4 regions of the Phytobacter diazotrophicus genome follow, and region 4 is predicted to be linked to each of the others. Evidence: predicted binding sites of a transcription regulator. Region 4 holds the regulator's gene; each other region holds the start of a gene.
The links. The regulator CRP, encoded in region 4, controls carbon source genes, mostly activating them, when cyclic AMP is high. The targets are predictions, from matches to a motif close to ATGTGANNNNNNTCACAT.

Region 1 (5,284 bases), 1.7 Mb from region 4:
CGTGATGCATGCCGGTGAGAATGGCTACCGGGCGAATGGCCCCCACGACCAGCCCGGCAAAACTGGCTGAAATACCGAAAAGTCCCTGAATAAAGAAAGCCAGCGCTTTCCCCAACCAGATCCCAATCGGCCCGATAATCACCAGCGCAGCCAGCGCCCCCAGGAACAAAGTCAGCGTAGGCGTGAAGACCGTTTTTAATACGTCCGGCATTATTCTGTCCACCCAGCGATGGATATAGCTCAGCGCCAGAATAGAGAAAATGACCGGAATGACGCTTGAGGCGTAGTTAAACACTGAAACCGGTAGTGCGTTGAGTAGCCAGAAGGCACTCACCGCCCCTTCCTGGTGCGCCGCCAAGGCCTTTGCGGCATCGATTAGAGATGGATACATCAGACAGGCTGCGACTGCCGCTGCCAGATATTCATTGGTCTTGAAAATTTTAGCCGCCGAGACCGCCAGGAAAAACGGCAGGAAATAAAAGACACCGCTGGCGATCAAATCAATCACCACCACGGTGTCGCTTTTCGCCGACACCACTTTCAGGGCTATCAGCCCGGCCAGCAGGCCTTTAATCATCCCGGCACCGGCAATCGCAGGCACGATAGGGCCAAAAACGCCGGATACCGTATCCATAAACATCGAGACCAGGCTTTTACGCCCTTTGATATGCGTCTCGCCTTGCGGGGCTTTTCCCAGCACCGTCAGCATTTGCTCATACCAGCTATTAACCTTCGGCCCGATAACAATCTGGAACTGGTCGCTTTGCAGTTGTGCGCCCAGAACCCCCGGCAATGCCTTGATAGCGCCTTGATCAACTTTATTATCATCAACCAGATCAAAGCGTAAGCGTGTCATGCAGTGCCAGACATTGTTGATATTATCCTGCCCACCGACCAGACGGATAATATTGTTGATGGCTTCTTGCGTCCCCATAAATGCTCCTGCAGGAATATTGTCGTTTTAATATCTGTATCCAAGGGTAGAGAAAGAGAGAAAACTAAACAAACCAATAAAATATGATGAACTTCACAAATCACCGCCACATGTCAATTAAAAGGCATGAAAATCAAAATTGGTATGGTTTTTAATTAAATTAAAAAGAAATAACTGACCAAAAAATTTATTAAAAAAACGGTTTACCTCAGCGCAAAATTAAGGAGATGATAATACCCATTCCGGCATATCACGTCGTTGTAAAGGAGTTTTCCAGTGACGCCAACCGTAATTAACAATATCGAATGTTTTATCACTCGTCCCGACAGACATAATCTGATTACCGTGCGGGTAATGACCGATAAAGGCATCACAGGCCACGGCTGCGCCACCTTTCAGCAACGTCCGCTAGCGGTCAAAACCATGGTCGATGAATATCTAAAGCCTCTTCTGATCGGCCGTGACGCCAACCACATTGAAGACCTCTGGCAAATGATGAACGTCAATGCCTACTGGCGAAACGGTCCGGTGATGAATAACGCGATTTCCGGCATCGATATGGCGCTATGGGATATCAAAGGCCAGCTAGCCGGTATGCCGCTTTATCAACTGCTTGGCGGGCAATCCCGGGATGCCATCGCCGCTTACAGCCATGCCAGCGGCGAAACACTGGAGGAACTCTTTGCCAGCGTAGACCACCTGCACGAACAGGGTTATCGCCATATTCGCTGCCAGTTGGGTTTCTATGGCGGCACGCCAGCGCAGTTACATACGCCGGAAAACCCAACGCCCGGCGCCAGGTTCGATCAGCAAGAATACATGGACAACACCATCGCCATGTTCAAGGCGCTGCGGGAAAAATACGGTTTTAGCCTGCACATTCTGCATGATGTGCACGAACGTCTTTTCCCCCAGCAGGCGATACAACTGGCAAAGCAGCTTGAGCCGTATCAGCCCTATTTCATTGAAGATATTTTACCGCCGCAGCAGAGCGCCTGGCTTGAACAGGTACGCCAGCATAGCTGCGTGCCGCTGGCGATGGGGGAACTCTTTAATAATCCGGCCGAGTGGCACGATGTGATTGTGAATCGGCGCATAGATTTTATTCGCTGCCATATTTCGCAAATCGGCGGCATCACCCCGGCGTTAAAACTGGCCGTACTGTGTCAGGCCTTTGGTGTACGCCTCGCCTGGCATGGTCCGGGCGATATGTCCCCCATTGGCGTCGCGGTGAATACGCACCTCAATATTCATCTGCATAACGCGGCCATACAGGAGTACATTCCACGCTCCGTACAAACCGACAACGTCTTCCCCGGCGCTCCGGTGGTGAAAGACGGTTTTGTCTATGCGCCGCAAGCGCCAGGTATTGGCGTGACCTTTAATGAAGAGGAAGGTCTGCGTTACCCGGTGGTGTACCGTCCGCATGAATGGACGCAAAGTCGCCTGCCGGATGGCGCAATCCACACGCCGTAAATCAGGTGTCGCCTTTACGAAAGGCAAGATTTGCCCGGTTATGCGGGATCACATAGGTGCAGGTGTAGTTAATGTCGATAATATCGCTAATTTCATACACCCTGCCGCCTTCCAGAATCCCGCGATTACTGATGTGCATCGCCGGGCTGCCTTTCTTGCACCCCAGCAGCGCCGCCTGCTCACGACTCACATTAACCGCACGGTAGGTCGTCAGCATATGTGAGATTTGATACCCCTTGCCTAAGACATACTGTTGCAGTGAACTCTCAATGATCTGTTGATTCAGATCGGCAAAATCAGCAGCAGGCATACGGGAGATTTCAATTTGTACGGCCTCTTCATCCACGAAGCGCAGTCGACAAAATTGCCAGATAAAGCTGTCATCCGTCAGCCCAAAGATCTGTTGCTCATCGCGGTCAGGACGTTTCTTATGCAGGCTAATCAGCCGAAAACGGATCTGATCGAAACGCTTTTCAGTGATGGAGTTGTAGACCAGCGGGTTGTTGCGCGCCTGCTCGTTAATCCAGATCCCGGAACCTTGTACGATCCGCACGACGCCAATACTTGCCAGCTTTTCGAGCGCCTGGCGGATGGTAAAACGTGAGACACCATACTCTTCGGCTAGCTGCCTTTCAGGGGGAAGTTTGCGTGGGCCGGCGTCGTTATTTTGATAAATTTTACTTAAGAGATCCTGCGTCACAAATTCTTTTTTCTTCATCCCTGCAATTCCTGAAAGAAATCACTCGTTGACGCGTGTTATAACACTTGCTGGTCTTAAATACGCTTGTTTCTCAGTATCAAACAGGGATTTTTGGTCATGACAAACCGACGATTAGTTAGCCTTATAACAGGCGAACTGCTGTTCGCCGTTCTCTTGCCGGTGGCTTTAAGCGTCTGGCTGGCGCATCGCCAGGCTGAAGAGTCGTTTATGAACGAACTCAATACTTTCTCCGCATTGGTAAAAATGCGTGCTGAGCGCGTGGTTAGCCAGGGGAAAACGGCCTTGCGTCAACTGGAAACTTACGATGGTATTTCGTGTAGTCAGGATCACCTGCTGGCCATGCGTCGTATCTCTTATACATTCCGTTATGTCCAGGAGGTCATCTACCTCGAAGGAACGATCCCGCTTTGTTCTTCACTGGAAAGAAACAGCAGCAGCGCTCCCTTTCCCGCGCCGCAAAGAGTAACTAAAGATGGTTTTCGTGCCTGGCTGACCAGCCATAACGATTTGGGCCTGACTCGTGCAATGGTCGGCCTTGGCACTCGTCGCTATATTGTTATTACCGATCCACTTTCCTTTATTGATGTGCTTTCGTATGGCCCATGGCCTATCAATATTGCGCTGGTCGGGACGAACAGCGGACGGGTGATTGCCAGCAACCGCACGCTGGATCCGGAGATGCTAAAGCAGATTGACCTCAATACCCCCACTCAAAGGCTTATCGGCGGCGAAGCGTGGAATACATTACAGGTGCCCGAACTGGGGGTGACCATCATCACCTGGGCATCGCTGACGCCGCTTAAGGAGAGCTGGCATCGGTTATTGATCATCTGGCTGCCCGTTGGCCTGCTGTTGAGCCTGGTGCTGGCCTTCTTTTTATTGCGCATGCTGCGTCGCCTGCAATCACCGCAACACCGTATGCAGGACGCCATTCGCGCACGGGAAATTGAGATGTTCTACCAGCCAATTGTGACGCTGGCAGACGGGAAGATTGTCGGTGCGGAAGCGCTGGCCCGCTGGCGACAGTCGGATGGCAGTTACCTCGCGCCGGACACCTTTATTCCGCTGGCGGAACAAACGGGGCTGATGCCACAACTGACAAAAGTGATTATCGAAAAAGTGTTTGAGGACATGGGGCCCTGGCTACAGAAGAACCCGGATCTGCATGTCTCCATTAACCTTGAGCCTTCCGATCTCTTAACCCTGACGCTTCCGGCACAGTTACAGCAACGGGTTAATGACTGGCAAATTTCGCCGTCACAAATCGCGCTGGAAGTGACCGAACATGGTTTTGCCGATCCCACAACCTGCATGCCCACTATCACAGCATTACGTGCGGCCGGACATGCCATCTATATTGACGATTTTGGTACGGGTTACTCCAGCCTCAGTTATCTGCAAAACCTGGATGTCGACATTATCAAAATCGACAAATCCTTTGTGGATGCGCTGGAATACAAAAACATGACCACTCATATCATCGAAATGGCCAAAGCGCTAAAGCTGGCGATGGTGGCCGAAGGTATCGAGACCGAAGATCAGCTCAAATGGCTTAGCGAACATGGCGTACAGTACGGTCAGGGCTGGCTATACAGCAAAGCGCTGCCGAAAGACGCGTTTCTGTGCTGGGCAGAAAGCAACCGGAATATCTCCTGAGTTTGTGACCTGTTAAACGGCTTTACTCATGGGGGGCGCGCAATGAAAAGCCATTCTCGCCGCTGCATGATGTGCGCCACTGGCTGAAATACAGTCCGGTGGTGCGCATCCGCAGCGTGAAAGAGCATAATGATACCGGGCTGGCAGACTACAGGGTCTCAGAAGGCCCTCAGCCGACATATCGCAAGCCCTGCATTACGCCAGAGAAGATAGTTAGAGAAGTGTCCTGAGTCTCATTCGTCCAGCAATGGGACAAAGCCGCCATAAATCATGCGCTTGCTATCGAAAGGCATTTGGTCTCCCAGTTCACGCATGCGGGGATCGGCCATCATTTTTTGATTGGCGGCATCACGTACCTCTTTAGAGGGATATTCAATCCAGCTAAAAACCACCTCTTCATGATCTTCTGCTTTTACCGCCCGACGAAAGTCGGTGAAATTTCCAGCCGGAACGTCGTCGGCCCAACACTCCACAATCCGCGTTGCGCCAAACGCTTT
Region 2 (5,284 bases), 1.8 Mb from region 4:
TCACGCTGAGTGCAGAGGATCTGGCTCGGCTGGATAACGCGTTTCCGGCTCCGGGGCGCAAAACACCCCTGGATGTGGTGTAGCACGTCGCGCATAAGCGTATAAGTTGCGGATTCTGTCACCCGGATAAGTCGGGGAGAGCCCGGGAACACGGCTTACCCGGGCTATCACAATCAGCGTTTAACCACGCGGATCGTCTGCGCCAGGCGAGACGGTTTTTCTTCGGTGGTTTTTTGTGGCGCGGTCGCGCAGGCTGATTCAACACAAACAAATGTTTTATAACCATCATCCGGCATGTCGGTCATGCTGGCGGAGAGCGCCGGACCCGGGTTCCATGCGACAACGTTAGTATGATGGTGATGGATCACTTCAATGGTGCGGTTCAGCGCACTGTCATGGATCACACTGCAGGCTTCCGGATTCAGATAGACGCGATCGGTACGATCCGGGAATGTCTGTACGCCATCGGTCAGTGCATCTTCTTGCGCGTTGTTCACTTTATCAATGAAACGATCGCCCAAACCGCTGACTTTCACCGCATGGATATCGCCGACGTTGAAATAGGTATGCAGAGCTGAGGTGGTTTCGAAATCGCCGTGCGCTTCCAGTTCGATTTCGCAGGTTTTACCCAATTTGTAGCGGGCAAACAGCGTGAAATCATGCGGCCAGTATTGGCGGGACGCTTCGCTGCTGTGCAGCTCAAATGTCAGCACAACACCCTTATCATCTTCATTATGCGCTTTCAGTGTCCATACCAGGTTACGGGCGAAACCGTGAGCAGGCAGACCCTGCTGTGCAGCCGGGCCAAACCATGGCCAGCAGATCGGTACGCCGCCGCGCAGCGCCACGCCGTTTTTAAACGGCGTGTTGCCGCTCAACCACAGCGCTTCGTCTTCACCCTGCGGTTTCCAGGAGAGCAGATGTGCGCCCTGCAGAGCAAAAGAGGCTTTAACTTGTGGGTGATCGATAACGATAACGTCCAGTTCGTCCATCAGGCGGCGAGAGAGGGCGGAGGAAATTTGTTCAACAACCGGGAGAGCAAAAATTTTGTTTATCATGGTGCAATCCTTCGTTTAGCGAGACACAAAATCATGAAAGCTGCATCGGGACGGCAAGTCTGAGGAGAGCAGGGAGCACAGAGAATTCTGTGGCCAGCACCCGCGAGCAGCGTCAGTGAGGAAGCAGCTTTCAGGATGACGCGAAACATAAAAAAAGGCGACCGAAGTCGCCTTTATAGATCAATGTTTCATCTCAACTTATTTGGAGATGTGAGCGATCAGGTCCAGAACTTTGTTAGAGTAACCGGTTTCGTTGTCGTACCAGGATACCAGTTTCACGAAGTTGTCGTTCAGTGCGATACCTGCTTTAGCATCGAACACAGAAGTGCAAACTTCACCGTTGAAATCGGTAGATACAACGTCGTCTTCGGTGTAACCCAGAACGCCTTTCATTGCGCCTTCAGAAGCCGCTTTGATTGCTTTCTTGATTTCTTCGTAAGACGCTGCTTTTTCCAGACGAACGGTCAGGTCAACAACAGATACGTTCGGAGTCGGAACGCGGAACGCCATACCAGTCAGTTTGCCATTCAGTTCTGGCAGTACTTTACCTACAGCTTTAGCTGCACCGGTAGAGGACGGGATGATGTTCTGGGATGCGCCACGACCGCCGCGCCAGTCTTTATGAGACGGGCCATCAACGGTTTTCTGAGTTGCAGTAGTCGCGTGAACAGTGGTCATCAGACCTTCGATGATGCCGAAGTTGTCGTTGATAACTTTTGCCAGCGGCGCCAGGCAGTTGGTGGTGCAGGATGCGTTAGAAACGATGTCCTGGCCTTCGTATTTGTCAAAGTTAGCGCCTTTAACAAACATCGGGGTATTGTCTTTGGAAGGACCAGTCAGAACAACTTTTTTCGCGCCAGCAGTGATGTGTTTACGCGCGGTTTCGTCGGTCAGGAAGATACCGGTAGCTTCTGCTACAACGTCAACACCGATTTCGTTCCATTTCAGGTTAGCCGGATCTTTTTCAGCAGTAACACGGATGGTTTTGCCGTTAACAACCAGATGGCCGTCTTTGACTTCTACGGTACCGTTGAAACGGCCGTGAGTAGAGTCATATTTCAGCATGTAAGCCATGTATTCTGCGTCTAACAGATCGTTGATACCAACGATTTCGATGTCAGAACGTTCCTGAGCAGCACGGAAAACAATGCGACCGATACGGCCAAAACCGTTGATACCTACTTTGATAGTCATATATTCCACCAGCTATTTGTTAGTGAATAAAAGGTTGGCTGTAAAATTACAAAAACCTTACGCAGCGTCAAGCGGAATCGTGTCAATCATTGCGACAAATCAATCCTCCGCATAACCTTTGTTCGACTGACTCGTCTCACTCTTCCTATGAGCATGCTCCCCATATGGGGACGCCGCCCCGAATTTTAAAGGTCATGCAGGATAAAAATGTGAGAGTGATCACAATTACCCGCCCGGGGATCCGCAGCAACTAAGTTTAGATCAAAAGTTATCACTTCATTGTTAATGTTTTGTTAGAATCGAAGTGAAGTTGTACGAATTCTTACCGCGAGATGTGAGCTTATGACGACGAAATCCTCTCAGGATGACCTGAAAAAAAATCTGACGGAGATGCAGTTCTACGTGACACAGGATCACGGTACCGAGCCGCCTTTCACAGGCCGTCTTTTACACAACAAACGTGAAGGCGTGTATCACTGTCTGGTTTGCGACGCTCCCTTGTTTCATTCGCAGACCAAGTATGATTCAGGCTGCGGCTGGCCGAGCTTTTTTGAGCCAGTAAGTGAAGAGTCCATTCGCTATATAAACGATTACTCGCACGGTATGCAGCGCGTTGAAATTCGTTGCGGTAATTGTGACGCGCATCTGGGACATGTTTTCCCGGATGGTCCACAACCGACCGGTGAACGTTATTGTGTGAACTCTGCCTCGTTGAGTTTTACCGACGATGAAAACGGCGATCGGACTCTGGGGTGAGGAATCGATTCAGCTATTATTCCACTGGAGTTAATTTATCATGGATTTCGAACAAGTCATTAACAGCATGACGCCGGACATCTATCAGCGTCTGGTTACCGCTGTTGAGTTGGGTAAGTGGCCGGATGGCGTTGCGCTGACGGCAGAACAAAAAGAGAACAGCCTGCAACTGGTTATGTTATGGCAGGCCCGTCATAACACCGACGCGCAGCACATGACCATCGACACGCAAGGACAGATGGTGATGAAAAGCAAGCAGCAACTGAAAGAAGACTTTGGCATTACGCCTACGCCTATGCCAATTGCAACGCTGAAAATGCAATAACTTCCCCGATGAGCGGCGAGGCCACAGCGCTTCGCCCAGTTTTCTCTCCTTCCCGTTTTACTCTCCTTTTCATGCTTTACTTCCTCTTGATGGCCTGATTGCAAAAATCTGTTTTTCCCACAAAGTAACCTCTTTTTATTAAGTTTTTGATTTTAAATGATTTTGTCGATTATGCGTGTTCTCATTTGTGATCTTCGTTGTGAAATACAGAATAAAATCTGTGTTTGGCAGATATTGAGTTGACTTCAAAAATGGATGGCGCGAATAATAGCCTCACTGAAACAAATGAAATCACTGAGGAGCAAGCGATGAAAGCATTAGCGCGTTTCGGCAAGGCATTTGGCGGTTACAAGATGATTGACGTACCTGAACCTGAGTGCGGTCCGGATGATGTTGTGATTGAAATCAAGGCCGCAGCTATTTGCGGTGCGGATATGAAGCATTATAAAGTCGATAGCGGCTCTGATGTTTTTAACTCAGTCCGCGGACATGAATTTGCCGGACGCATTTGTAAAACCGGGGCGAATGTGAAGGACTGGAAAGTCGGCCAGCGCGTGGTGTCCGATAACAGCGGTCACGTCTGTGGCGTGTGCCCGGCCTGTGAACAAGGTGATTTTCTGTGTTGTACAGAAAAAGTAAACCTTGGCCTTGATAACAACACCTGGGGCGGCGGTTTTTCGAAATATTGTCTGGTGCCCGGTGAGATCCTGAAAATCCATCGTCGCGCACTGTGGGAGATCCCGGAAGGCGTCGACTACGAAGAAGCGGCAGTTCTCGATCCTATCTGTAATGCCTACAAATCTATCGCCCAACAATCCAAATTCTTACCAGGCCAGGACGTGGTGGTCATCGGTACCGGACCACTGGGCCTCTTTTCTGTCCAGATGGCGCGCATTATGGGGGCGGTCAACATTGTGGTCGTCGGGCTGGATGAAGATGTTGAAGTCCGTTTCCCGGTTGCCAGAGAGCTCGGCGCAACGGCGGTGGTCAATGGTTCGAAAGAAGACGTTGTTGCCCGTTGTCAGGAGATCTGCGGCAAAGATAACCTCGGGCTGGTGATTGAGTGCTCAGGAGCCAATATCGCGCTGAAACAGTCCATCGAAATGCTGCGCCCGAATGGGGAAGTGGTGCGCGTTGGTATGGGTTTCAAACCGCTCGATTTTTCGATAAACGACATCACGGCGTGGAACAAAAGCATTATCGGACACATGGCCTATGACTCCACCTCCTGGCGTAATGCCATTCGCCTGCTGGCCTCCGGCGCTATTCAGGTAAAACCGATGATCACTCACCGTATTGGACTGTCAGAGTGGGAAAAAGGCTTTGACGCGATGGTCGATAAAACGGCAATCAAAGTCATCATGACCTACGACTTTGATTGATAAGGACCGCGCCTTGTTATTAGCACCGCCAATGCGATCTTGTCATTTACTTTAAATATTGAAGGAAATAATAAAACAGGACATCGCGGACGGAATACACGAATACAAAAATTAATGCTTTATTTCGTGAGGAATATCTTATGGGAAACACAATTGAAAAACCCAATTGTGGGGCAAGACTCGACCGCCTTCCGGATTGCCACTGGCATTATACTATGTTTGGAATGGTGGCTTTCGGATTATTGGTTTGTTGGAGTAACGCCGTTGGTGGATTAATCCTGGCACAGTTAAAAGATCTGGGATGGACGGATAATTCAACGACCGCAACCTTTTCTGCTATTACCACGGCGGGTATGTTTGCCGGGGCATTAATTGGCGGCATCATTGGCGATAAAATTGGTCGTAAGAAAGCCATTATCCTTTATGAAATTATTCATATTGTATCAATGGTTGCCGGTGCGCTCTCTCCGGATATGACATTCCTGATTGCCTGCCGTCTGGTGATGGGATTTGGTCTGGGTGCACTGCTGGTGACGCTGTTTGCTGGATACACCGAGTATATGCCGGGG
Region 3 (5,284 bases), 1.1 Mb from region 4:
GTGATGAGCCCGGCGCACTTCATTCCTGTGATTGCGCAGTTTAATCTCAGCACCCGCTTCGACATGCAGGTCATTGAAACCTTGCTGCAATGGATGCAGGCAAATCCGCAACCTGGCGATAAACAACGTCAGCGCTTCTCAGTAAACCTGATGCCACTGACGCTGATGCAAAAAGATTTTGCCGCAAAATTACTGAAGCTCTTCGCGGCTTACGCGATCTCTTGTCGTGAAGTCATTATCGAAATTACCGAAGAGCAGGCCTTTTCGCATTCTGAATTCAGCGTGAAGAACATTCAGCAATTGCGTCAGGCCGGTTTTAAAATTGCCATTGACGACTTCGGTACGGGGTTTGCTAATTTCGAACGGTTAAAGCGTCTGGAGGCAGATATCATCAAGATTGATGGCTGCTTTGTGCGGGATATTGCCCACGATCCGCAGGATGTGATGATTGTGAAATCCATTTGCGAGCTGGCAAAAGCGAAGTCACTGACGGTGGTGGCGGAATATGTCGAGACAGAGGAACAACGCGCGTTGCTGTTGAATGCCGGGGTGAATTATCTGCAGGGATACTTACTGGGGAAACCGCAGCCATTAGTCGCGGCTGGGAAGGCGTAAACCGGGGTTGCCCCCGGTTTATCTGAATTACAGTACCAGTGCCGCGATAGAGGCGGACAGGACGCTCACCAGCGTTGAACCGTAAACCAGTTTCAGACCGAAGCGGGAAACCACGTTACCTTGCTCTTCGTTCAGGCCTTTAATCGCACCGGCGATAATACCGATAGAAGAGAAGTTAGCGAAGGAAACCAGGAAGACAGACAGGATGCCTTCCGCACGCGGAGACAGGCTGGATGCGATTTTCTGCAGATCCATCATCGCCACGAATTCATTGGAAACCAGTTTGGTTGCCATGATACTGCCCACCTGCAGCGCTTCTGAGGACGGAACACCCATTACCCAGGCAATCGGGTAGAAGATGTAGCCCAGAATCCCCTGGAAGGAGATGCCGAGAATGGCAGCGAACAGGGCGTTCAGACCAGAAATCAGAGCGATAAAGCCGATCAGCATTGCCGCAACGATAATCGCGACTTTAAAGCCCGCCAGTATATACTCGCCCAGCATTTCGAAGAAGCTCTGTCCTTCATGCAGGTTAGACATCTGCAGGTTTTCTTCGCTCTCATCGACGCGGTATGGGTTGATCAGGGACAGCACGATAAAGGTGCTGAACATGTTCAGAACCAGCGCCGCGACCACATATTTTGGCTGCAGCATGGTCATGTACGCGCCAACAATTGACATCGAAACGGTAGACATCGCGGTAGCCGCCATGGTGTACATGCGGTTGCGGGACATTTTTCCGAGGATATCTTTGTAAGCGATGAAGTTTTCAGACTGGCCCAGAATCAAGGAGCTGACTGCGTTAAATGATTCCAGTTTACCCATGCCGTTGACTTTGGACAGGACGGTACCGATAGCGCGAATAATAATTGGCAGTACGCGGATATGTTGCAGGATACCGATCAGCGCAGAAATGAAGACAATCGGGCAGAGCACTTTCAGGAAGAAGAATGCCAGACCTTGATCGTTCATTTTGCCGAAGACGAAGTTTGTCCCTTCGTTGGCAAATCCGAGCAGTTTTTCAAACATCTCGGAGAAGCCTTTCACAAAACCCAGACCCACGTCAGAGTTCAGGAAGAACCAGGCAAGCAAGACTTCAAGCACGAGCAGTTGGACAACAAAGCGAATGCGGATTTTTTTGCGGTCACTGCTTACAAGTAATGCAAGCAGCGCCACAACGGCAAGCGCCAGAACAAAGTGCAGAACGCGGGACATATTTGCTCCAAATATGAGACGGGTAGAAATTTCGTGCACATTCTATGTAACAAGCGGAAAGAAAACGAGATCAAACACACAGTATATTAATGACCTGTGACCAGACTCAAAAATAGTGATCCACCATACATTTCTGTTATGTTAAGTAAAAGAATGAAAAGTTGCACTGTAATGCTAAACTCTTAACAAGACGGTGTGATTTGCATCTCATCGTTCCCGTCTTAAAAACATCCGGCCCGTCATCGTTTCTGACTATCGAAGAAATCAATCGAATCTATTCTAAATGAACTTGATAATCATTCTCATTTTGGTAGCATGAAACATAGCAAAGGCTATATTTAGGGGCAAGAAATGAACAACAGTCGCGTTGAGAGTAGCAGTGGACGTGCAGCGCGCAAGTTAAAGCTCGCGTTAATGGGACCTGCGTTCATTGCGGCGATCGGGTATATCGATCCGGGTAACTTCGCCACTAATATTCAGGCCGGGGCCAGCTTCGGTTACCAACTGCTGTGGGTGGTTGTCTGGGCAAACCTGATGGCCATGCTGATTCAACTGCTGTCAGCAAAGTTAGGGATTGCCACGGGTAGAAACCTCGCAGAACAAATTCGCGATCATTACCCGCGTCCGCTGGTCTGGTTCTACTGGGTACAGGCGGAAATTATCGCCATGGCCACGGACCTTGCCGAGTTTATCGGCGCCGCCATCGGTTTTAAGCTGATTCTCGGCGTGTCGCTGTTACAAGGTGCGGTACTGACCGGGATCGCCACCTTTTTAATTCTGATGCTGCAACGCCGCGGGCAGAAACCGCTGGAAAAAGTCATTGGCGGGCTGCTGCTGTTTGTTGCGGCGGCTTATATTGTTGAGCTGGTTTTCTCACGTCCTGAACTGGCTCCGCTCAGTAAAGGCATCTTGATCCCAAGCCTGCCGGGTACCGAAGCCGTATTCCTTGCCGCTGGTGTGTTAGGGGCAACAATCATGCCGCACGTGATTTACCTGCACTCCTCATTGACCCAGTATCTGCATGAGGGAACGCGCCGCGAGCGGTATTCCGCGACTAAGTGGGATGTGGGTATCGCGATGACTATCGCCGGTTTCGTCAATCTGGCGATGATGGCGACTGCCGCTGCTGCATTTCACTTCAATGGTCATACCGGCATTGCCGATTTGGACGAAGCCTATTTAACGCTTGAACCGCTGCTCAGTCATGCGGCGGCTACCGTGTTTGGCCTGAGCCTGGTGGCAGCCGGGCTTTCCTCTACCGTGGTAGGGACGCTGGCCGGGCAGGTGGTGATGCAGGGGTTTGTGCGTTTCCATATTCCATTATGGGTACGCCGGACCATCACTATGATGCCATCGTTTGTCGTTATCCTGATGGGGCTTGATCCCACACGCATTCTGGTGATGAGCCAGGTACTGCTCAGTTTCGGCATCGCCCTGGCGCTGGTGCCATTGCTGATCTTTACCAGTGACCGCGCGTTAATGGGGGAGCTGGTGAATACGCCGACGGTCAAACGCGTTGGCTGGCTGATTGTGATCCTGGTGGTGGCGCTAAATGGCTGGCTGCTGGTGGGAACCGCTTTAGGGATATAACGCTAAATATTGCCAAAGAAAAAGGAGCGCATGCGCTCCTTTTTGCTTATAGCCTGTTTGTTAACGCCAGTGACCATGGCCATGACCACGTCCCGGGCCGCGACGATCATCGCGATCATTCCAGCCTTCACGGTAACCGCGTTCGTAAGCATCACGCTTATCCCAGCCACGGTGGTAGCCACGGTCATGCATACGCCAGCGATGGTCACGCCATTCGTAATTACGATGCCAGTAGTCGCGATCGCGCCAGCGTCCGCCGTCCCAATAATTGCCGTAATTGTCGCGATCGCCAATTTGCAATTTTACAGAAGGCAGCAGTGTTATTTCGCCAGAGTTAGCGACCAGTGGGGCACATGCCATTAATACTGCTGCGAGAATCAGTGACCTGAACATAGTTTTCTCCTTCACGATCGGGTCTGTTGCAGCAATATTATGTAACGTTTATGCCCGCATCTTCGGAGGAACTCCTAAATCCGTAGTGACAGCACTTTTTGCTAAAAATGCTGTTATTTTGCGCTGTTCAGGATCGTGTCAATGTTGGCGCATTCCGCTTCGCTGAACTGGCGATTAGCCAGCATGCCGACGGCGTCATCAAGCTGGCTGGTTTTACTGGCACCAATCAGCACGGAGGTCACCTTGTCCCCGCGCAGAACCCATGCCAGCGCCATTTGCGATAATTTTTGCCCACGGGCTATCGCCAAATCATTCAACTTGCGGACTTTTGCCAGCTTTTCATCCGTAATCTGATCGGGATTGAGGAAACGGCTACCGCTGGCGGCGCGTGAATCTTCCGGAATACCATTCAGATAACGGTCGGTGAGTTGTCCGCCTGCCAGCGGCGAAAACGCAATGCTGCCGACCCCTTCTTGTTGCAGCACAGTCAACAGTTCGTCTTCCACCCAACGCTCGAACATCGAATATTTGGGCTGATGGATAAGGCAGGGCGTGCCCAGATCATTGAGTATCTCAATGGCCTGGCGCGCCAAATCGGCCGGGTAATTCGACAGACCGACATACAGCGCCTTGCCCTGGCGGACAACGTGGTCCAGCGCTCGCATGGTCTCTTTCAGCGGCGTTTCAGGGTCCGGACGGTGGTGATAGAAGATATCGACATAATCGAGCCCCATCCGGCGCAGGCTTTGATCGAGGCTGGCAATCAGGTATTTGCGTGAACCCCAGTCGCCATAGGGGCCATCCCACATGGTATAGCCTGCTTTGGTCGAGATGATCAGTTCATCCCGATAAGGCAAAAAATCTTCCTGTAGCAGACGACCAAAATTGCGCTCGGCAGAGCCGGGAGGCGGCCCGTAGTTATTGGCGATATCGAAATGAGTTATCCCCAAATCGAAAGCATGTCTGAGTAGCTGACGGCTATTTTCAATGAGTGTTGCATCGCCAAAGTTATGCCACAGTCCAAGTGAGATTGCCGGAAGCTTAAGACCACTGTCACCGCAGCGGCGAAATTCCATTTTCTGATAGCGATCCCCGGAGGCCAGATAAACCATACATATGCCCTTAATGTCAGTGTATACGTTTACACATGTGGCCTTCGAGCTTACACCAGCTTGCCGGTTCTCGCTGATTTCCTCTGCTAAATTCTGCCGTTACGCACTATTTTTTGCGTGGTGCGATCATCACCGGCTTTCCTGCCAGCAACAGCCAGGCGGGTAACATCACAATGCATAACAGTGGCAGCAGACTGGTATCCGGCACCACGGCGGCAGCCATAAACAGGCTCAACCAGGCGTCGCGGGTGACGACCAGCACCATTCCGAGAATGGCACACGAGATAGTGATTGCTGCCGGGACGGCATTGACGTGTTCATGCAGCATCAGACCGAGAGCGACGCCAACAAACACCGCC
Region 4 (5,284 bases):
TGGTTGCTGGCGATGTTGCAGGGTTCGTTCATTTCACACATGAATACGCTCGTGGTGCCTGGCGGCAAAATGGGGTTAGCAATGGAGCTGATCATGACACCGCTGGTCCAACGGCTGATGGAAGGGAAGAAGATTCAATAGGCCTCCAGCCGACACAACTTCTGCCTCCCTCTGAAGCCCCGGTAAACGCAGCGCCACCGGGGAATGTGTCGGATACGCGACGCTTATCCGACCTGTGTTCTCAGGCCTCAATCACCTCATATGAATGCGTGATTTTCACCGCTTTCTCCAGCATTAATGCCACGGAGCAATACTTCTCGGCAGAGAGATCCACCGCGCGCGATACCGCCGCCTCTTTTAGCTCTTTGCCGGTCACGATAAAGTGCAAATTGATATGCGTAAACAGACGCGGAGCCTCTTCACGACGCTCTGATGTCAGCTTCACTTCGCAATCTTTCACATCGTGGCGGCCTTTTTGCAGAATAGAGACAACATCGATAGCGCTGCATCCCCCTGCGGCCATCAGCACCATTTCCATCGGGCTTGGGGCTTTGTCGCCTGAGTTACCATCCATCAGGATCTGGTGCCCGGACGCAGACTCGCCAAGGAACGTTAAACCTTCTACCCATTTCACACGAGCTTGCATTTTTAATTCACTCCGGAGTTACAATTTTCTTTACAGATTACGCGCACATAAGAAAACTCGCAACGGAAGGCGACCTGCGTCAAGCTGAAGCGAGACACCAGGAGACAGGCGTTAAAAGCTATGCTAAAACAATCACGATGCTACAGTGATACATTGACGTTATGCATGTATGCAGAGGACATCACATATTACAGGCCGCAGGCATGTCTGACGGTCCACTTCCCAGGTATGGGGAAGATAGATTGCAACCCCGGACGCGATATGTGAATCCAGCGTCTGGAGCCAGCTTATAACAGAGGATAACCGCGCATGGTGCTTGGCAAACCGCAAACAGACCCGACTCTCGAATGGTTCTTGTCTCATTGCCACATTCATAAGTACCCGTCGAAGAGCACGCTGATTCACCAGGGTGAAAAAGCGGAAACGTTGTATTACATCGTCAAAGGCTCAGTGGCTGTGCTAATCAAGGATGAAGAAGGTAAAGAGATGATCCTCTCTTACCTTAACCAGGGAGATTTTATCGGTGAACTGGGTCTGTTCGAAGAGGGTCAGGAGCGCAGTGCATGGGTACGCGCTAAAACCGCTTGTGAAGTGGCCGAAATCTCCTACAAAAAATTCCGCCAGTTAATTCAGGTGAACCCGGATATTCTGATGCGTTTGTCTTCCCAGATGGCGCGTCGCCTGCAGGTCACCTCGGAAAAAGTCGGTAACCTCGCCTTCCTTGATGTAACGGGCCGTATCGCACAGACGCTGCTGAATCTGGCGAAACAACCGGATGCAATGACCCACCCGGACGGTATGCAAATTAAAATTACCCGCCAGGAAATTGGTCAGATCGTTGGCTGTTCCCGCGAAACCGTCGGCCGTATCCTGAAAATGCTGGAAGATCAAAACCTGATCTCCGCACACGGTAAAACCATTGTCGTGTACGGTACACGTTAATTCTCAAGCGGCGCATCGCCCTTAACGATGCGCCGTTTTTGTCTCTCTTCCCCATGTGGCGCAGGCTGATTTATCACCCCGAAATCAACTATGCACTGCGACAAACGCTGGTGTTATGCCTCCCTGTGACCGTGGGTCTGATCGCGGGTCGTCTCGATCTTGGTCTGCTGTTTTCTCTCGTTCCCGCCTGCTGCAATATTGCCGGTCTGGATACTCTGCATAAACGTTTCTTCAAACGCGTCATTATCGGCGGCACGCTCTTTGCGGGCAGTAGCCTCACGGTACAGCTATTACTGACGCAAAATATTCCGCTACCGCTGATTCTGAGCGGATTAACGCTCTTGCTCGGCGTCACAGCAGAAATCAGCGCATTACACGGGCGGCTTCTACCCGCCTCGCTCATTGCCGCCATCTTTACTCTCAGCCTCGCCGGTAACATGCCCATCTGGGAGCCGTTGCTGATTTATGGGCTGGGTACCCTGTGGTACGGCGCATTTAACGCCTTCTGGTTCTGGTTGTGGCGAGAGCAACCGCTGCGTGAATCCTTGAGCCTGCTGTATCGCCAACTGGCAGACTATTGCGAAGCGAAATACAGTTTACTGACGCAGCACGTCGATCCAGAAAAAGCTCTTCCGCCACTCCTGGCACGCCAGCAAAAGGCGGTGGATATGATTAGCCAGTGTTACCAACAACTGCATATGCTGGCGGCAAATAACAACAACGACTACAAGCGGTTACGCCGCGTCTTCCAGGTGGCGCTGGACTTACAGGAACATATTGCCGTCAGTCTCCACCAACCGCAGGAAGTGCAGGAGCTGGTCGAACGCAGCCATGCCGAGGAAGTTATCCGCTGGAATGCGCAAACCGTTGCCGCGCGGTTACGGGTCATAGCCGATGATATTCTTTATCACCGCTACCCCAAACGCTTCAATATGGATAAACAGATTGGCGCGCTGGAGAAAATTGCCCGCCAGCACCCGGATAACCCGGTTGGGCAGTTTTGCGCCTGGCATTTCAGTCAGATAGCCCGGGTTTTGCGTACCCAGCGCCCGCTCTATGTCCGTGATCTGATGGCGGAGAAGCAGCGCCGTTTGCCCCTGATCCCGGCCCTCAAAAGTTATCTGTCGTTGAAATCCTCCGCCTTACGTAATGCGGCACGCATTAGCGTCATGCTCAGTATTGCCAGCCTGATGGGTAGCGCGCTCCATCTGCCTAAACCTTACTGGATCATGATGACGGTGATGTTTGTTACGCAAAACGGTTATGGGGCGACACGCGTGCGCATCCTGCACCGGGCGGCAGGCACCATGGCCGGGCTGATCATTGCCGGCGCGACGCTGCACTACCACGTACCGGAAGGCTTCACGCTCACCGCGATGCTGATCGTCACGCTGGTTAGCTATCTGATTATCCGCAAAAGCTACGGCTGGGCGATGGTGGGTTTTACCCTCACCGCAGTCTATACGCTCCAGTTGCTTACACTGAATGGCGACCAGTTTATTGTTGCCCGTCTTATCGATACGTTGATCGGCTGCCTGATTGCTTTTGGTGGCATGGTCTGGCTGTGGCCTCAATGGCAAAGTGGTCTGTTGCGAAAAAATGCTCATGACGCGCTGGAAACTTACCAGGATGCCATTCGGCTGATCCTGAGCGATGATCCCCAGGCGACGCCGCTGGCCTGGCAGCGCATGCGGGTAAACCAGGCGCATAACGCGCTCTTTAACTCGCTTAATCAGGCCATGCAGGAGCCGGGTTTTGATACGCGTTATCTGGCAGACATGAAGCTGTGGGTCACGCACAGTCAGTTTATTGTCGAACATATTAATGCAATGACCACGCTGGCGCGGGAGCACACCATGCTCACGCCGGACCTGGCCCAGCGTTACCTGCAGTCCTGCGAAATTGCCCTGCAACGTTGTCAGCAACGGCTGGAGTATGATGGTCCGGGAAGTTCAGGAGATGTGAATATTCTGGAGGCGCCGGAGAGCATGACGCATGGCCCAATGAGCACGCTGGAGCAACATCTGCAACGGATACTGGGGCATCTGAACACCATGCACACCATTTCGTCGGTGGCATGGCGTCAGCGCCCACATCACGGCATCTGGTTAAATCGCCGCTTGCGCTCTTAAGGGTTAACCACTTTGGCTACTGCTTTGGCAAAGCGCAGCATACCTTCTGCGATATCGTTCTCTTCAATGATAAGCGACGGCGCAAAACGCATTACGTCAGGACCGGCATTAAGCACCATCAGCCCTTCATTTGCCGCCGCGTAGAGGAAATCACGCGCACGGCCTTTGTACTGCGGTTTCAGTTCCGCGCCAACCAACAGACCCATGCCGCGAATTTCGCTGAACAGGTCGTACTGCGCGTTAATGTCTTCAAGATGCTTAACGAACAGTTCGCGTTTCGCATTGACGCCATTTAAGACCTCTGGCGTATTAATGATGTCGAATGCCGCACCAGCAACAGCACAGGCCAACGGGTTACCGCCGTAGGTTGAACCGTGGGACCCCGGATGGAACGCGCTGGCGATCTCCTGAGTGGTGAGCATGGCGCTTACCGGGAAACCACCGCCGAGCGCTTTGGCGCTGGTCAGGATATCGGGGGTGACACCATAGTGCATGTAGGCGAAGAGATCGCCGCTGCGCCCCATTCCACACTGCACTTCATCAAACACCAGCAGCGCTTTGTGTTCATCGCACAGCTCACGCAAGCCCTGTAAAAACTCTGGCGTTGCCGCCGTCACCCCGCCTTCCCCCTGAATCGGTTCAACCACGACCGCACAGGTATGATCGTCCATGACCGCTTTTACCGCATGCAGGTCGTTATAGGGCACATGAATGATATCCGCCGGTTTCGGGCCGAAGCCGTCCGAGTATTTCGGCTGACCGCCCACGGTCACGGTGAACAGCGAACGGCCATGGAACGCGTTGTGGAAAGCGATGATTTTGGTTTTATGCGGACTGTGGCGGGTAGATGCATAATAACGCGCCAGTTTGAATGCCGTTTCGTTAGCCTCGGTGCCGGAGTTCATAAACACCACGCGCTCGGCGAAGGTGGCGTCGATCAGCTTACGCGCCAGGCGTAGTGCGGGTTCATTCGTAAACACGTTGCTGATATGCCACAGCGTTTCGCCCTGTGTTTTTAACGCTTCCACCAGCGCCGGATGGCAATGCCCCAGCGCGGTAACGGCGATACCACCCGCAAAATCAACGTACTCTTTACCCTGCTGATCCCACACGCGGCTACCTTTTCCTTTCACCGGAATAAATTCGGCCGGTGCGAAAATTGGTAGAATGACTTCGTCAAATGTTGCGCGCGTGATTGCACCCTGCTGAGTTGCCATGTAACCCCACCCTTTTTAAACAAGAAGTAGAAGTGAAAATATAATCACGAAATATGCATAAAAAATCACTCAATGGCAACTAAAAATCGGCGCGATGCAAAAAGTTATTCAATAACGCATGTCCCTGCTCGCTAAGAATACTTTCCGGGTGAAACTGCACGCCTTCCAGATCCCACTGACGATGGCGAATCCCCATGATCTCTTGCGTCTCGCTCCAGGCGGTCACCTCAAAGCAATCCGGTAATGAAGGCGGATCGATCAACAAAGAGTGGTAGCGCGTGACGGTTAACGGATTATTCAGGCCGCGAAAAACGCCCAGCCCGGTATGGGTTATCGGAGAGGTTTTC

Region 1: ACS0RQ_RS21435 (enolase C-terminal domain-like protein) is a predicted target of CRP. The motif match lies at 1,016-1,033, and genes of this name have one in related genera.
Region 2: msrB (peptide-methionine (R)-S-oxide reductase MsrB) is a predicted target of CRP. The motif match lies at 2,460-2,477, and genes of this name have one in related genera.
Region 3: ACS0RQ_RS07550 (NupC/NupG family nucleoside CNT transporter) is a predicted target of CRP. The motif match lies at 2,024-2,041, and genes of this name have one in related genera.

What each region holds. Positions count from the first base shown of each region.
Region 1 covers NZ_CM125428.1:4,382,715-4,387,998, forward strand. Annotated here, with positions in the region: gene ACS0RQ_RS21430 (PTS transporter subunit EIIC) at 1-934, opposite strand, end outside; gene ACS0RQ_RS21435 (enolase C-terminal domain-like protein) at 1,211-2,410, shown strand; gene ACS0RQ_RS21440 (GntR family transcriptional regulator) at 2,412-3,128, opposite strand; gene pdeB (cyclic di-3',5'-guanosine monophosphate phosphodiesterase PdeB) at 3,228-4,787, shown strand; gene ACS0RQ_RS21450 (DUF1428 domain-containing protein) at 5,021-5,284, opposite strand, start outside.
Region 2 covers NZ_CM125428.1:2,264,559-2,269,842, forward strand. Annotated here, with positions in the region: gene ACS0RQ_RS11085 (aldo/keto reductase) at 1-83, shown strand, start outside; gene ACS0RQ_RS11090 (D-hexose-6-phosphate mutarotase) at 174-1,058, opposite strand; gene gapA (glyceraldehyde-3-phosphate dehydrogenase) at 1,257-2,252, opposite strand; gene msrB (peptide-methionine (R)-S-oxide reductase MsrB) at 2,595-3,008, shown strand; gene ACS0RQ_RS11105 (YeaC family protein) at 3,049-3,333, shown strand; gene ACS0RQ_RS11110 (zinc-binding dehydrogenase) at 3,642-4,715, shown strand; gene ACS0RQ_RS11115 (MFS transporter) at 4,856-5,284, shown strand, end outside.
Region 3 covers NZ_CM125428.1:1,534,458-1,539,741, forward strand. Annotated here, with positions in the region: gene ACS0RQ_RS07545 (sensor domain-containing phosphodiesterase) at 1-615, shown strand, start outside; gene ACS0RQ_RS07550 (NupC/NupG family nucleoside CNT transporter) at 643-1,830, opposite strand; gene ACS0RQ_RS07555 (Nramp family divalent metal transporter) at 2,182-3,420, shown strand; gene ypeC (DUF2502 domain-containing protein YpeC) at 3,481-3,813, opposite strand; gene mgrA (L-glyceraldehyde 3-phosphate reductase) at 3,927-4,925, opposite strand; gene ACS0RQ_RS07570 (ion channel protein) at 5,032-5,284, opposite strand, start outside.
Region 4 covers NZ_CM125428.1:454,106-459,389, reverse strand. Annotated here, with positions in the region: gene ACS0RQ_RS02105 (phosphoribulokinase) at 1-141, shown strand, start outside; gene ACS0RQ_RS02100 (OsmC family protein) at 242-646, opposite strand; gene crp (cAMP-activated global transcriptional regulator CRP) at 956-1,588, shown strand; gene ACS0RQ_RS02090 (YccS/YhfK family putative transporter) at 1,642-3,720, shown strand; gene argD (bifunctional acetylornithine/succinyldiaminopimelate transaminase) at 3,717-4,937, opposite strand; gene pabA (aminodeoxychorismate synthase component 2) at 5,017-5,284, opposite strand, start outside.